4 regions of the Bacillus sp. AFS031507 genome follow, and region 3 is predicted to be linked to each of the others. Evidence: predicted binding sites of a transcription regulator. Region 3 holds the regulator's gene; each other region holds the start of a gene.
The links. Region 3 encodes Rex, which represses fermentation and respiration genes when NADH is low (regulators of the CRP and FNR family bind a similar motif). Its sites were predicted from a motif close to TTGTGAAATATTTCACAA; they were not measured.

Region 1 (3,182 bases), on a different contig from region 3:
GGAGGGGGATGTCGGCTTCTTCCTGAAATCTGAAAAGTATGAATCATCACCGCAAACCAAGGCACAGGCTACACCATCGGCAAACAAAGAAGTTCCGATTAAATTACTTTTCGAAAGATCGTTGCGCTGAAACGTTAGGCTGCAAAGCTCAACTGAGAGTACTAGGGCCTTTGCTTTTGGAAAGGCAAGACAATATTCATAGGCTCTCGATAGACCAGCAGCACCGCCTGCACAGCCAAGTCCCCAAATAGGCATCCTCTTTGTGTGTGAATTAAACGGGAGGAGATTCATGATTCTCGCTTCGATACTAGGTGTGGCCATCCCCGTGGTTGAGATAAAAAAAATGATATCAATTTCTTGATAATTAATATTTCGCTTTAAGTAATCCTTATTATTTAAACACTTCTCGATTGCTTCTTTTCCAAGTATCACCGCAGATTCAATATATGCAGAATTTTTTTCTTCAAAAGTATGTTCTTCTTTAAACCAATCGAGATTTTTAACAAAATGTCTTTTTTCAATTTGTCCATTTTGAAAAGCTCGTAAAAGTCTTTCAATATCCTTAAAGGAATCTGAGAAAAGCTCTCGTGCAAACTCCAAAGCTTGATTTTGATTAACTTCAAAAGGGGGAGTAACCTCTGCAACTGAAATAATTGTAGGCATGTTTTTTCTCCTTCAATCTATGTAAGGGTATTTTTTCCAGTTTAAAGGTTTTTATTCAAGAGTTTCAGAAAGCAAAAAAAAAGCTTCCCTATATAAAGAGGAAACCAAAAGTTTCCACTCTGGGAAGCAAACGTTTTGAAGGTTGTTGCTGTGCTCTTAAATTATATAATGGATATTGATTTCATTCATTAACTAATGATTTCCAGTTCCGAATTTCTAAATAAACAGCAAGAAAAATGCTTATTAATGTTTTTTCACCTTATTTTTTATCGGGTTGTTTTTGAACTTCAATTTTAATTTTATTTTTTACTAATGTTCCGCAGATTTTACAGATTTCTACCTGGTCATACAAAAGGCGGCAATTATCACAATAATATTTTTCCACAAAAACACACTCTTTTCTGAAGGAAAATATGAATTTCTTAATATCATATTTATAGGATTCCAAAGTGTGACATTCATTTCAAAAAGGGTGGTTAATTTCGTGTGTGAATGATTATTCAATTACTTTTATCACAGGTAAAGTGTGATAGTTCACATTTTAGTCACAAATAACCCCTGGCAATTGTGATATAAATCACTGTTACATCAATTTTATAATATTAACATAGTAGATATCTAAGGAATGAACATTTTGTGAACTGCTAATTTTGTTATTTTTTCTTCACAATTGTTTTGTATTATGAAAGAGAACTAATCATTTATTTTAACTACTCTGAAGGGAGTGCAGGGGGATGGCGAATGCGGAACTTAAAACAAACAAAAAAACAGAAATAGAAGACAGCTCTTCTCTTAAAGGGACATTAGCGTCCGTTTTCTTATTGGGAGCTTTTATTGTTGTCACTTGGGTAAGTGTCTATTACCTATTTGTTGAACGCTTTTAATAATTGAAGGGGGAAAGAATTATGCATATGCATAAGTTCGAGAAGATTTGGCTAACTTTCGGAATTAGTGCACTGGTAGTATTTTTGACAGTTGTGGGTGTAAGCGCATTCTATCTTGGCAACAAGCCGCCAAGTTGTTTAACTACGATTAATGTGGATAAGGTCGATCAAACAAAACCATTTGATAAACCAGGATTACATAAGGTTGAAGGTAAGGATTGGGACTATGAATTAGTATATGTAGCTGCAGCGTTCTCCTATAATCCAGTGAAAGTGGAAGTACCAGTTGGGGCTAAGGTAAAAGTTATTGCTACAACCAAAGATGTTGTCCACGGGTTTGAAGTAGCTGGCACAAATATTAACATGATGCTTGAACCTGGTTATGTCAGCGAATATACAACCACGTTTGATAAAGCTGGTGAATATTTAATTGTTTGTAATGAATATTGTGGTGCTGGTCACCATTTAATGAGTTCGATGATTGAGGTGGTAAAATAATGGCTAACTCGACAGCAGCAAAAGTAAAAGTTGATCCTCGTGATGCAAAGCTTTCAATGGCCCACTTTTTTGTTGCCTTCTCTGCACTTGCACTTGGTGGTTTAATGGGGCTTTTACAAACCCTTGTCCGTTCCGGTAAATGGGAGCTTCCATGGGGTATTGATTACTACCAAATCTTAACCGTCCATGGTGTTTTAATGGGATTGGTTTTAACGACATTTTTTATTATGGGATTTCAGTATGCTGCCGTAAGCAGAACCACTGGCGGTCATTCAAATGCTGCCCGCCGCACTGGCTGGATCGGTTTTTGGATCATGTTAGTCGGTACCTTAATGGCAGCTACCATGGTTTTACTTAAGGAAGCATCCGTACTTTACACTTTTTATGCACCTCTTAAAGCCCATTGGATATTTTACTTAGGCTTAACCTTCGTCGTTATAGGAAGCTGGATTGATGGTGCTTCACAAATCATGACCTATGCAAAATGGAGGAAGAATAATCCCGGGCAGCCAAGTCCGTTATTAAGCTTTATGGCTGTTATAAATACAGTCATGTGGATTATTGCTACTCTTGGAGTTGCAGCAACCGTATTGTTCCAATTACTTCCTTGGTCGCTTGGATTAGTTGATACTGTTGATGTGTTAGTAAGTCGGACTTTATTCTGGTATTTTGGGCATCCACTTGTTTATTTCTGGTTATTGCCTGCATATATGTGTTGGTATGCGATTATCCCGAAAATTATTGGTGGGAAAATTTTTTCTGATTCATTAGCACGTTTGTCATTTATTTTGTTCCTGCTATTCTCGATTCCGGTTGGTTTTCACCATCAATTAACAGAGCCAGGTATTGACCCTGCCTGGAAGTACTTACAGGTTATCCTAACATTCATGGTTATTATTCCATCGTTAATGACTGCCTTCTCTCTTTTCGCAACCTTCGAGAGATATGGTCGCTCAAAAGGAGCAAAAGGCCTGTTTGGCTGGTTTAAGGTTCTGCCATGGGGAGATGCTCGTTTCACAGTTCCATTTATTGGTATGGCATCATTTATTCCTGCTGGAGCTGGTGGTATTATCAATGCATCCAATCAAATGGACCAGGTAGTTCATAATACTATTTGGGTGACAGGACACTTCCATT
Region 2 (3,182 bases), on a different contig from region 3:
GCAAAGTCTGGTGATTGGTACAAAATTAAATATGGAAAAGGTTTTGGATGGATAAAAAGTGGAAATAAAAATCTCTTTATACTTCCTTTTATGCCGATCTTATCAAATATAAAGATTACATACGATGTTAATTTATATGACCAGCCAAGTCTTTTATTGAAAAATAGCGGTGCGCTTACACCGCAAACTGCAAAGGTTATGAAGAATAGCGGGAAGGGATGGTACATGATTCATACCTCCTTAGGAGCTAAATGGGTGTATATTAATCCAAAACCATTGAAATATCTACAAGTAAAAAAACAAGAAAAATTGTATAGCAAACCATCCATATCGTCTAAGACATACGGGCAGATTACTCCACAAAAAGTAAAGGTTTTGGCTGACCGTGGAGATGGATGGTATCAAATTTCCACTAAAATAGGAGCTAAATGGATTAATTATTAATTTCACACGCTAATTTTTTCTCACCTAATTTGGTGAGTTTTTTTATTTCTATATGTAACCGTCTATATAAAAAATAGTACTGGTAAAACCCTTAGCTACTTGAAAAAGGACGTTATAACAAAAGCAGGTACAATCAACCTAGGATACAGCACTGCCTCCCTTGGAAATGGGAAATACTCTGTAGTGATGGCAGCGACAGACACAAGTAAAAACCGTTCGAGCGTGACAACTACTTTCGTTGTAAAAAAAGTTGTCAAACCAAAAATGGGAAAAGTAACTGTATCACGTCTTAATGTACGTGCAACAACATCAACCAAAAGCAAGGTAATTAGTACTTTAAAGAAAAATCAATCAGTAACCATTGTCTCAACAAAAGGTTCATGGAAAAAAATCAAATTTGGTAAAGCAACAGGTTATGTTTCAAGTAAATATATAAAATAAAAAGGGCAGAGACTTTCTCTCTGCCTTTTTGGTTTATTTAGCATGTATGATTACACCTTTCAAACTGGAGGGTTCTTTTTCCAAATCTAACAGTTTTTCCTTCATATCTAAACCGCCGCGAAAACCAGTTAACTTCCCGTTCTTACCAATCACACGATGACAAGGAACAGTAATTAATATCGGGTTTGCTCCAATTGCAGCGGCAACGGCACGTACCGATTTAGGTTTCTGCAGGAGTTCCGCGATTTCTGAGTAAGTATGTGTGCATCCATAGGGAATTTCATTTAATACGTTCCAAACAGATTGTTGAAAGGGAGTCCCGTGAAAATCGATTGGAAAGGTAAAAGACGTGCGCTTTCCTTGAAAATATTCGGTGAATTCGTCTACAAAAGGTTGTAATTTACTATCATCACGTTCCAAAAGGTGATGCGGGAGTTTTTTTTGGACCCAAGTCACCAGTTCTTCTAAGTCCTTATGATCGGAACCTACATAACAAAGTCCATCTACCGTTGCTGCGAGATACATTTTCCATGGACCATATATAAACAAACTCCAATAAATTTTCTTTTCCATTGTATAAACCTCCATTCTTTATTCCTTTCGGATCATTTGACGATACTCTGATGAAGTATGGCTGGTTATTTTTTTTAAAAGTGTAGCAAAATGGGCTGGGTTAGGGATACCGACTAACATACTGGTTTATCATCATATGAAGGAACATTATTGATAATTGACTGCCATCTTTCTTCTGTTAGACCATTCGTCTCCGTCCGTAACTCCTGTGGTGTTTTTACACTCCACCATGTCACCTCAGAATCAGTATACCTTTATTAGGAAAGGGAAGTAAGATATTTTGAATATAAAAGCAAGATTACAAAGGTAAATGTAAGCGCTCTAAAATAGTTAAAGAAATATTCACAGGATTTTAAAAGAATTTGTTATAAAATAGAAGTATGTTAAACATTTCACATACTAAATGGTTCATTTAAAAAGGAGTATATCATATGGGATATAGTAAACCCGAAACAATCATGGAAATTACCGTTGAAAATGGAGTAAAAAAATCAAAATACCATCCTTTACAGACCCTGATATTAGGTTTTGAAGCAGGTGCCTTCATTGCTTTAGGTTATTTACTTTTCATCCGTGTCACAGCAACTTTAACAGGAAATTTAGAGGGGTTAAGCAGTTTGATTGGTGCGACTGTCTTCCCAATCGGCCTTATCCTCACCTTGCTTGCAGGTGGTGAGCTATTAACAGGAAATATGATGGCTGTGTCTCTAGCTCGAATGGCGAATAAGATTAGCACTAGACAGGTTGTTTATAATTGGTTTCTTGTTACGGTCAGTAACTTTATCGGGGCCATTTTTGTAGCATACTTTTTTGGGCATCTGGTTGGACTTACCGAATCAGGCCCCTTCTTGGAAAGAACGATTAGTATTGCTGACCATAAATTAGAAGCAACCTTTCTCCAAGCCTTCGTTTCGGGGATTGGCTGTAATTGGCTGGTGGCAGCGGCAGTGTGGCTTTGTTATGGAGCAAACGATATGGTCGGAAAAATTGCAGGTATTTGGTTTCCAACGATGGCATTTGTCGCAATCGGATTCCAACACGTTGTAGCGAATATGTTTGTGATTCCTGCAGCGATATTTGCCGGCCATTTTACTTGGCTAGGATATATTGAAAATTTTATCCCTGTCTTTATAGGCAATGCGGTTGGCGGATCTGTCTTTATCGCACTCGCATATTGGCACGCCTATAAGAAAAATGAACGCACATATTCGGAACCATTAGTGGTTCAACCAATGATGAAAAGCAGCGTAAGATAATTTACAGCTTAAAAAAATTATATATCTTCACTGATTAAGCTCCTTACACCTAAGGGGCTTTTTTGCATATTAATCAATACTTATAAGTCATATTGACATGCAAACGGGAATAAAATCCAAGAATGTATGGACTTCGTTTGGAGGTCAGCATTTACTGCATGAAAATAAAGGATAAGAGGTTGGGGGAAATGACAAAGAGCTCGTGGCTAGTATCAATTTTATTAATTTGTAGCTTATTAATTATTGCCGGATGTACAGAAAAAACGAATACAGAAAAGACAGTTGAAGAAAAAGTAACTGAACCAGGACAACAAAAGCCCAATAAAACACCAGAACCACCACAGAAAGAAGAAAAACCAAAACCAATTACGGTGAGTGTCATTGATCCGAATACAAATGCTATTTTGGAAACCTTTTTACCAGTGGAAATGGGTTTTGGAACCGATAATGAAACCTACAAAAAGGAAC
Region 3 (3,182 bases):
TTTTAGGATTCTTTCGTACCTGCCACTGTCTCCAAAAACGAGGGGATCAGCCATTTGTTCTTCAAGTGTGCGGAGTTGTTTTTCCATCAATCGCAGCGGTTCAAAAACCGTCAGCATTTCATCCCATATGGATAATGATGATTCTAACCCAGTATTTTGAGCTAAATAGCCAATCGTCACTTCTTTTGGCTTGATGATTTCTCCGCCATCATGCGACAAGTGTCCGGCAATAATTTTCAATAATGTCGATTTTCCCGCCCCATTGCGTCCAACAAGGGCAACACGGTCCCGAGTTTGTAATTCGAGCTTAATATTCGATAAAATAAGGTCAGCACCATAATATTTTTGTAATTGATTAACCTGTAGCAAAATCATTCTCATTCACCTCTATTACATAGGATTAGTGTACCTTATTCCCGGTATGTCGGCAATAAACTGCTCGCCATATTAGCGGAGTGAAGTCTTAAACCGACATAAAATGTAATATATAGTTCAAAGTTTCACACACATATAAGGAAAAATAGTGTATGATTTGATGGGAGGATTTTTTATATGGCAGAATTTACGCATTTTAATGAAGAAGGCAGAGCAAAAATGGTCGACGTCAGTGATAAGCCGGAAACGGCACGTACGGCGCTTGCTCATTCCAGCATTACCGTTAGTAAAGAAATTTATGATAAAATAACTAATAATGAGATGAAGAAGGGCGATGTCTTAGCTGTGGCCCAGATAGCAGCTGTCATGGCAGCAAAGAAGACATGGGATTTGATTCCAATGTGCCATCCGATTCCATTAACAGGTGTTAATATTTCTTTCTCTTGGGAACAGGATAAGGATGAGAACTATCAATTATATATTGCTGCAGCCGTTAAAACGAAAGGGAACACAGGTGTAGAAATGGAAGCGTTAACAGCCGCATCCGCATGTGCCTTAACGGTTTATGATATGTGTAAAGCCGTTGATAAAGGTATGGTAATTGGACCGACGTATCTTGTCGAAAAAACGGGCGGTAAAAACGGTGATTTTAAAAGAGATGAAAGAGTTAAATAAATTTTTAACTAAACCATTCATGGGGTGTGGGAGATTATGAGTAATGAAACAACGAAAATACCACAGGCGACAGCAAAACGGCTGCCCCTCTATTATCGATTTCTAAAAAACCTGCAAAGTTCAGGCAAGCAAAGGGTCTCTTCAGCGGAATTGAGTGAAGCAGTAAAGGTAGACTCAGCAACGATTCGCCGCGACTTTTCCTATTTCGGTGCGTTAGGAAAAAAGGGCTATGGGTATAATGTTAATTACTTAATATCCTTCTTCCGAAAGACCCTAGATCAGGATGAATTAACTAAGGTTGCCTTAATAGGAGTCGGAAATCTTGGGACTGCCTTTTTAAACTATAACTTTTTAAAAAATAATAACACAAAAATAGAATGCGCCTTCGATGTGGATCCCGACAAAATGGGAACCATGATTCGCGAGGTACCTGTTCACCCTATGGACGATTTAGAGAAGGTGTTATCAGAAACTAATATTTCAGTGGCGATATTAACGGTTCCGGCTCCTGCCGCACAAATGATAACCGATCGACTGGTCCAAGCGAATGTAAAAGGGATCTTAAATTTCACTCCAGCGAGGTTAAATGTTCCACCCTTAATAAGGGTCCATCATATTGACTTGGCTGTGGAGCTTCAATCGCTAGTCTACTTTTTAAAGCATTATCCAACGGTCGAAATAGATGAAGAATAATTAGTTAAAAAGGCTTTCCACAAAATTTGTGGAAGGCCTTTTGTATGATTAACTCCCTGCTTTTTTTAATTACATAATCTATAAAAATACTTTCTTATGCACTAAGATGTAGGTAGATAAAATGCAAGCGGTTACTAACCGGGAAGTGGGGGAAATTCAATGTCAATTTTACGAGATGAAGCGTTAAAAATGCACAAGGAACACCAAGGCAAGGTTGGGATTTATTCTAAGGTGGCAGTACATAATGCAAAAGATTTAAGCCTTGCCTATTCACCCGGTGTGGCAGAGCCATGTTTGGACATTTATGCAGACGAAAATAAAGTCTATGATTATACCTCGAAGGGCAATCTTGTCGCAGTGGTATCCAATGGGACAGCGGTCCTGGGGCTTGGAAACATTGGACCAAAAGCTGCGATGCCTGTGATGGAAGGAAAGGCCGTGTTATTCAAATCGTTCGCAGATGTTGATGCCTTTCCCATTTGCTTGGCCACCACTGACACAGACCAGATCGTAGAAACCGTCAAGCTGCTAGAACCAACATTTGGCGGAGTGAACTTGGAGGATATTGCTGCGCCGCAATGCTTTGAAATTGAAGACCGCCTCCGCAAAGCCTGCGAGATTCCTGTTTTTCATGATGACCAGCATGGAACCGCGATTGTAACAGCCGCTGGTCTAATCAACGCATTAAAATTAGCAGATAAAAAAATTAAAGATATTCGTGTTGCCGTAAACGGAGCAGGTTCAGCTGGAGTAGCAATTGTTAAGCTCCTGCTGCATATGGGCGCGAAGGATGTTATTTTATGCGATACAAAAGGAATTATTTATGAAGGCCGCCCGTTCGGAATGAATCGATTCAAAGATGAAATGGCGCGAATGACAAATCGCGAGCAAAAACAAGGAGCGTTAGCCGATGCGCTCGTTGACGCAGATGTGTTTGTGGGGGTATCAGCAGCCGGGGCCGTTACAAAGGATATGGTTGGTTCTATGCACCGTAACCCGATTATCTTTGCCATGGCCAACCCTGTACCGGAAATTATGCCCGATGCGGCCAAAGAAGCAGGAGCACTTGTAGTGGGTACAGGACGATCTGATTTTCCAAACCAGGTTAATAATGTGCTTGCTTTCCCAGGTATTTTCCGCGGTGCTTTAGATGTCCGTGCAAAGGAAATCAACGAGGAAATGAAGCTTGCTGCGGTATATGCAATTGCTGGATTAATTTCAGATGAAGAACTTCATGCTGATCATGTTATTCCAGACCCTTTTGATCCTAGGGTCGCAGCACAAGTAGCGGCTGCAGTCGCTTACGCTGCAATGGAAACAGGGGTAGCTCAAAAAAATGTCAATGTTGAGGAAATAAAACAACGCCTATTATCATTAGCAGAAGCAAAACAACCAGTGCATGTTTAGGTCGAGTAAAATCTAGCTTTTAAGGGAGGACT
Region 4 (3,182 bases), on a different contig from region 3:
AAAAATCGTCATGTCTTGGGGTTGGGAAAAATCAAAGCTCGTGCCACCTGGTTCAAGTAAGGTTGAATTCAAACTGACTCCGAAAGAAAATGGCACAAATTTAGTTTTAACCCATTATGACTTGCCAGTTGAAGAAATCCCATCGCACCAACAAGGATGGTCCCATTACATGCCGCGCATTAAAGATTTTGCAGAAGGCAATGATCCAGGTGTAGATCCATGGTCCGAAATGGCCATGCATTAATTTTTATAAAAAATAAATAACCTTTTCTACTGAATATATTGGAGGAATTAAAAATGACTAAAATAATTCATCAAGAAGTAATTTTCAATGCCAGTCCTGGACTTATATATGAAGCACTTACCGATTCGAAACAATTTAGCAAAATGACGGGAGGTGCACCTACAGAAATCAGTCCCGAAGCTGGTGGTACTTTTTCGTGTTTTGGCGGCATGATTCTTGGAAGAAACATTGAACTTGTTCCAGGTGTGCGAATTGTACAAGCTTGGCGAGTAGCGAACTGGCCAGAGGGAGTTTATTCTATTGCTAAGTTTGAGCTAAAAGAACAAGACTCAAAAACCCTTTTGGTTTTCGACCACATTGGTTTTCCTGATGCTGAAGGAGAACATCTTGCAGCAGGATGGGGAGCGAATTACTGGAACCCTTTAGAAAAATATTTAGGTTAATTCACACGCAGAATGACGTAAAAATGCTTGGAGCATCTCCAAGCATTTTTCTTATTAATTAGGAAGTAATGGAGTTCATGGCCCTGCAATAAAATGTTCACAACTTTTTTACGAATATGTGAAATAGTGAACAATTTACCCTAATTTCAAAATAAGTTTGGTATAGTAAAAATGTAGTTAACGAACAAACAAACAACTAAAATAAATTAACAAGGAGTGTTTCACATGGTAGTAAATTGGTTAAGAGAAAACAAAGTTGCCGCTGGAATTTTAACAGTTCTTCGCTTATATATGGGGTATTCTTGGATTACAGCTGGGTTCCACAAATTATCAGGCGGTTTTGATGCTTCTGGCTATCTAAAAGGGGCAATCGCTAATCCAGTGAAAGGTCCAGACGGTGCGATGGTTTATGGCTGGTATGTTGATTTCTTAAAGCATTTCGCGTTACCAAACGTTGATATTTTTAACACGATCGTCCCACTAGGTGAATTCTTAATCGGACTTGGACTTATTCTTGGATGTTTAACAACTGCTGCTATGTTCTTTGGACTTGTAATGAACTTTTCATTTTTCTTAGCAGGAACCGTGTCACATATTCCAACAGATCTTTTCCTAGGAGCAATTATTCTTTTCTCAGGCTATAACGCTGGTCGCATCGGTCTTGACCGTTGGGTTATCCCATTCATTCGTAACACTGCATTTAAAGGTAGTAAAACTGTAAAGCATAACGTTTAATGCAAGTAAGCAAGGGGAATGTCTTTGATAAGCTCCCTTTTATACAAAACTCTCCAAGAGTCTGGTGAAGGATCTTGTTCGTTTGAAATTTGTTCATAACTTTTTTACAAATATGTGAAACAGTGAACAATTTGCCCTAATTTCAAAATAAGTTTGGTATAGTAAAGTTGTAGTTAACGAACAAACAAACAAACAAACAAACAAATAAAAATAAATTAACAAGGAGTGTTTCACATGATAGTAAATTGGTTAAGAGAAAACAAAGTTGCCGCTGGAATTTTAACAGTTCTTCGCTTATATATGGGGTATTCTTGGATAACAGCTGGGTTCCACAAATTATCAGGCGGTTTTGATGCTTCTGGCTATCTAAAAGGGGCAATCGCCAATCCAGTGAAAGGTCCAGACGGTGCGATGGTTTATGGCTGGTATGTTGATTTCTTAAAGCATTTCGCGTTACCAAACGTTGATATTTTTAACACGATCGTCCCACTAGGTGAATTCTTAATCGGACTTGGACTTATTCTTGGATGTTTAACAACTGCTGCTATGTTCTTTGGACTTGTAATGAACTTTTCATTTTTCTTAGCAGGAACTGTGTCACATATTCCAACAGATCTTTTCCTAGGAGCGATCATCCTATTCTCTGGCTATAATGCGGGCCGCATCGGTCTTGACCGTTGGGTTATCCCATTCATTCGTAACACTGCATTTAAAGGGAATAAAGCTGTAAAACATAATGTTTAATCCAAACAAAAAGCGACGCAGTCTTGGTTTTCCTACCAGATGCGTCGCTTTTTTTTAATCCTAAAAGCTTTTATCTTCTTTTAAACTTTCTTTGTTCATATACCAATTGGTTACCTGTGTAAGGATGGCAAACATGAAAAAGAAATTCATAGCCCAGACATTAATGAAGGGAGCCAACCCGCCAAATTCAATCGTTTCAAGACCTTTTAGCTTCATCACAATCATCGACTCGATAAAAATAAGCACAAAACCAACAACACCAGCAATAGCCGCTCTAATCATATCGTTTCCCCCCAGAAATGATTATTTTTTAATTTATGTAAGTTACGAAAGTAGCATTTTTGACAATTTCGTGAACATCTTCCCTCTATTATATTGCAAAAATGGGATTTACAACACCCTGGAAAATAAAAAAAGGCCCTCCCCCACATTTCATTGCATATGGGTGTCAGGCACCATTCTTATCTTATTTTTTTAATAAATACTACCTTCAAGTAGTCCCCTTCTGGAAATTCTTTGACGGTTTTGAAATCGACGGGAAGTGAAAATTCTTCCAATTGTTTGTAGCGGCTGCCAGATTCTTTAAAGGCAGCATCGATAAAGCTCTTGAATTTATCCATCCCAAAAGCGCTGCTGTTTGTGGATGCAACAATGGTTCCATTGTCCGCAGTTATGGCAATCGCTTCGATTAGAAGATTCTTGTAGTCCTTTTCCGCACTAAAGACAAATTTCTTTGACCGGGCAAAGCTCGGCGGATCAAGGATGACCATATCAAACTTCAACTGTTTCTTGACTGCATATTTAAAGTACTTGAATACATCCTCAACAATAATTGCTTGTGTTTCATGGTCCACACCATTTAAACTAAACTGCTCAATCGTTTTACTCTTACTCCGATTGGCCAGGTCTACACTTGTTGTTTTCGTTGCTCCCCCTAGAGCTGCAAACACGGAAAAAGCCCCAGTATAAGAGAAAGTATTTAAAACTGTCTTACCGTTTGCATACACATCTCGGAT

Region 1: a site for Rex is predicted at 1,186-1,203, ahead of COE25_RS05430 (cytochrome c oxidase subunit 2A). Genes of this name have one in related genera too.
Region 2: a site for Rex is predicted at 1,839-1,856, ahead of COE25_RS22315 (formate/nitrite transporter family protein). Genes of this name have one in related genera too.
Region 4: a site for Rex is predicted at 1,535-1,552, ahead of COE25_RS01495 (DoxX family membrane protein). Genes of this name have one in related genera too.

Annotation. Positions count from the first base shown of each region.
Region 1 is NZ_NUOW01000003.1:302,308-305,489, reverse strand. Features, by position in the region: gene COE25_RS05435 (type III polyketide synthase) at 1-663, opposite strand, end outside; gene COE25_RS05430 (cytochrome c oxidase subunit 2A) at 1,398-1,547, shown strand; gene COE25_RS05425 (cytochrome c oxidase subunit II) at 1,569-2,045, shown strand; gene COE25_RS05420 (b(o/a)3-type cytochrome-c oxidase subunit 1) at 2,045-3,182, shown strand, end outside.
Region 2 is NZ_NUOW01000025.1:197,389-200,570, forward strand. Features, by position in the region: gene COE25_RS22300 (SH3 domain-containing protein) at 1-444, shown strand, start outside; gene COE25_RS22305 (SH3 domain-containing protein) at 544-885, shown strand; gene COE25_RS22310 (methylated-DNA--[protein]-cysteine S-methyltransferase) at 919-1,458, opposite strand; gene COE25_RS22315 (formate/nitrite transporter family protein) at 1,890-2,714, shown strand; gene COE25_RS22320 (VanW family protein) at 2,903-3,182, shown strand, end outside.
Region 3 is NZ_NUOW01000035.1:4,836-8,017, forward strand. Features, by position in the region: gene COE25_RS25070 (ABC-F family ATP-binding cassette domain-containing protein) at 1-375, opposite strand, end outside; gene moaC (cyclic pyranopterin monophosphate synthase MoaC) at 553-1,050, shown strand; gene COE25_RS25080 (redox-sensing transcriptional repressor Rex) at 1,087-1,743, shown strand; gene ystJ (NADP-dependent malic enzyme) at 1,903-3,150, shown strand.
Region 4 is NZ_NUOW01000001.1:321,451-324,632, forward strand. Features, by position in the region: gene COE25_RS01480 (SRPBCC family protein) at 1-244, shown strand, start outside; gene COE25_RS01485 (SRPBCC family protein) at 298-687, shown strand; gene COE25_RS01490 (DoxX family membrane protein) at 913-1,422, shown strand; gene COE25_RS01495 (DoxX family membrane protein) at 1,657-2,166, shown strand; gene COE25_RS01500 (hypothetical protein) at 2,227-2,448, opposite strand; gene COE25_RS01505 (class I SAM-dependent rRNA methyltransferase) at 2,628-3,182, opposite strand, start outside.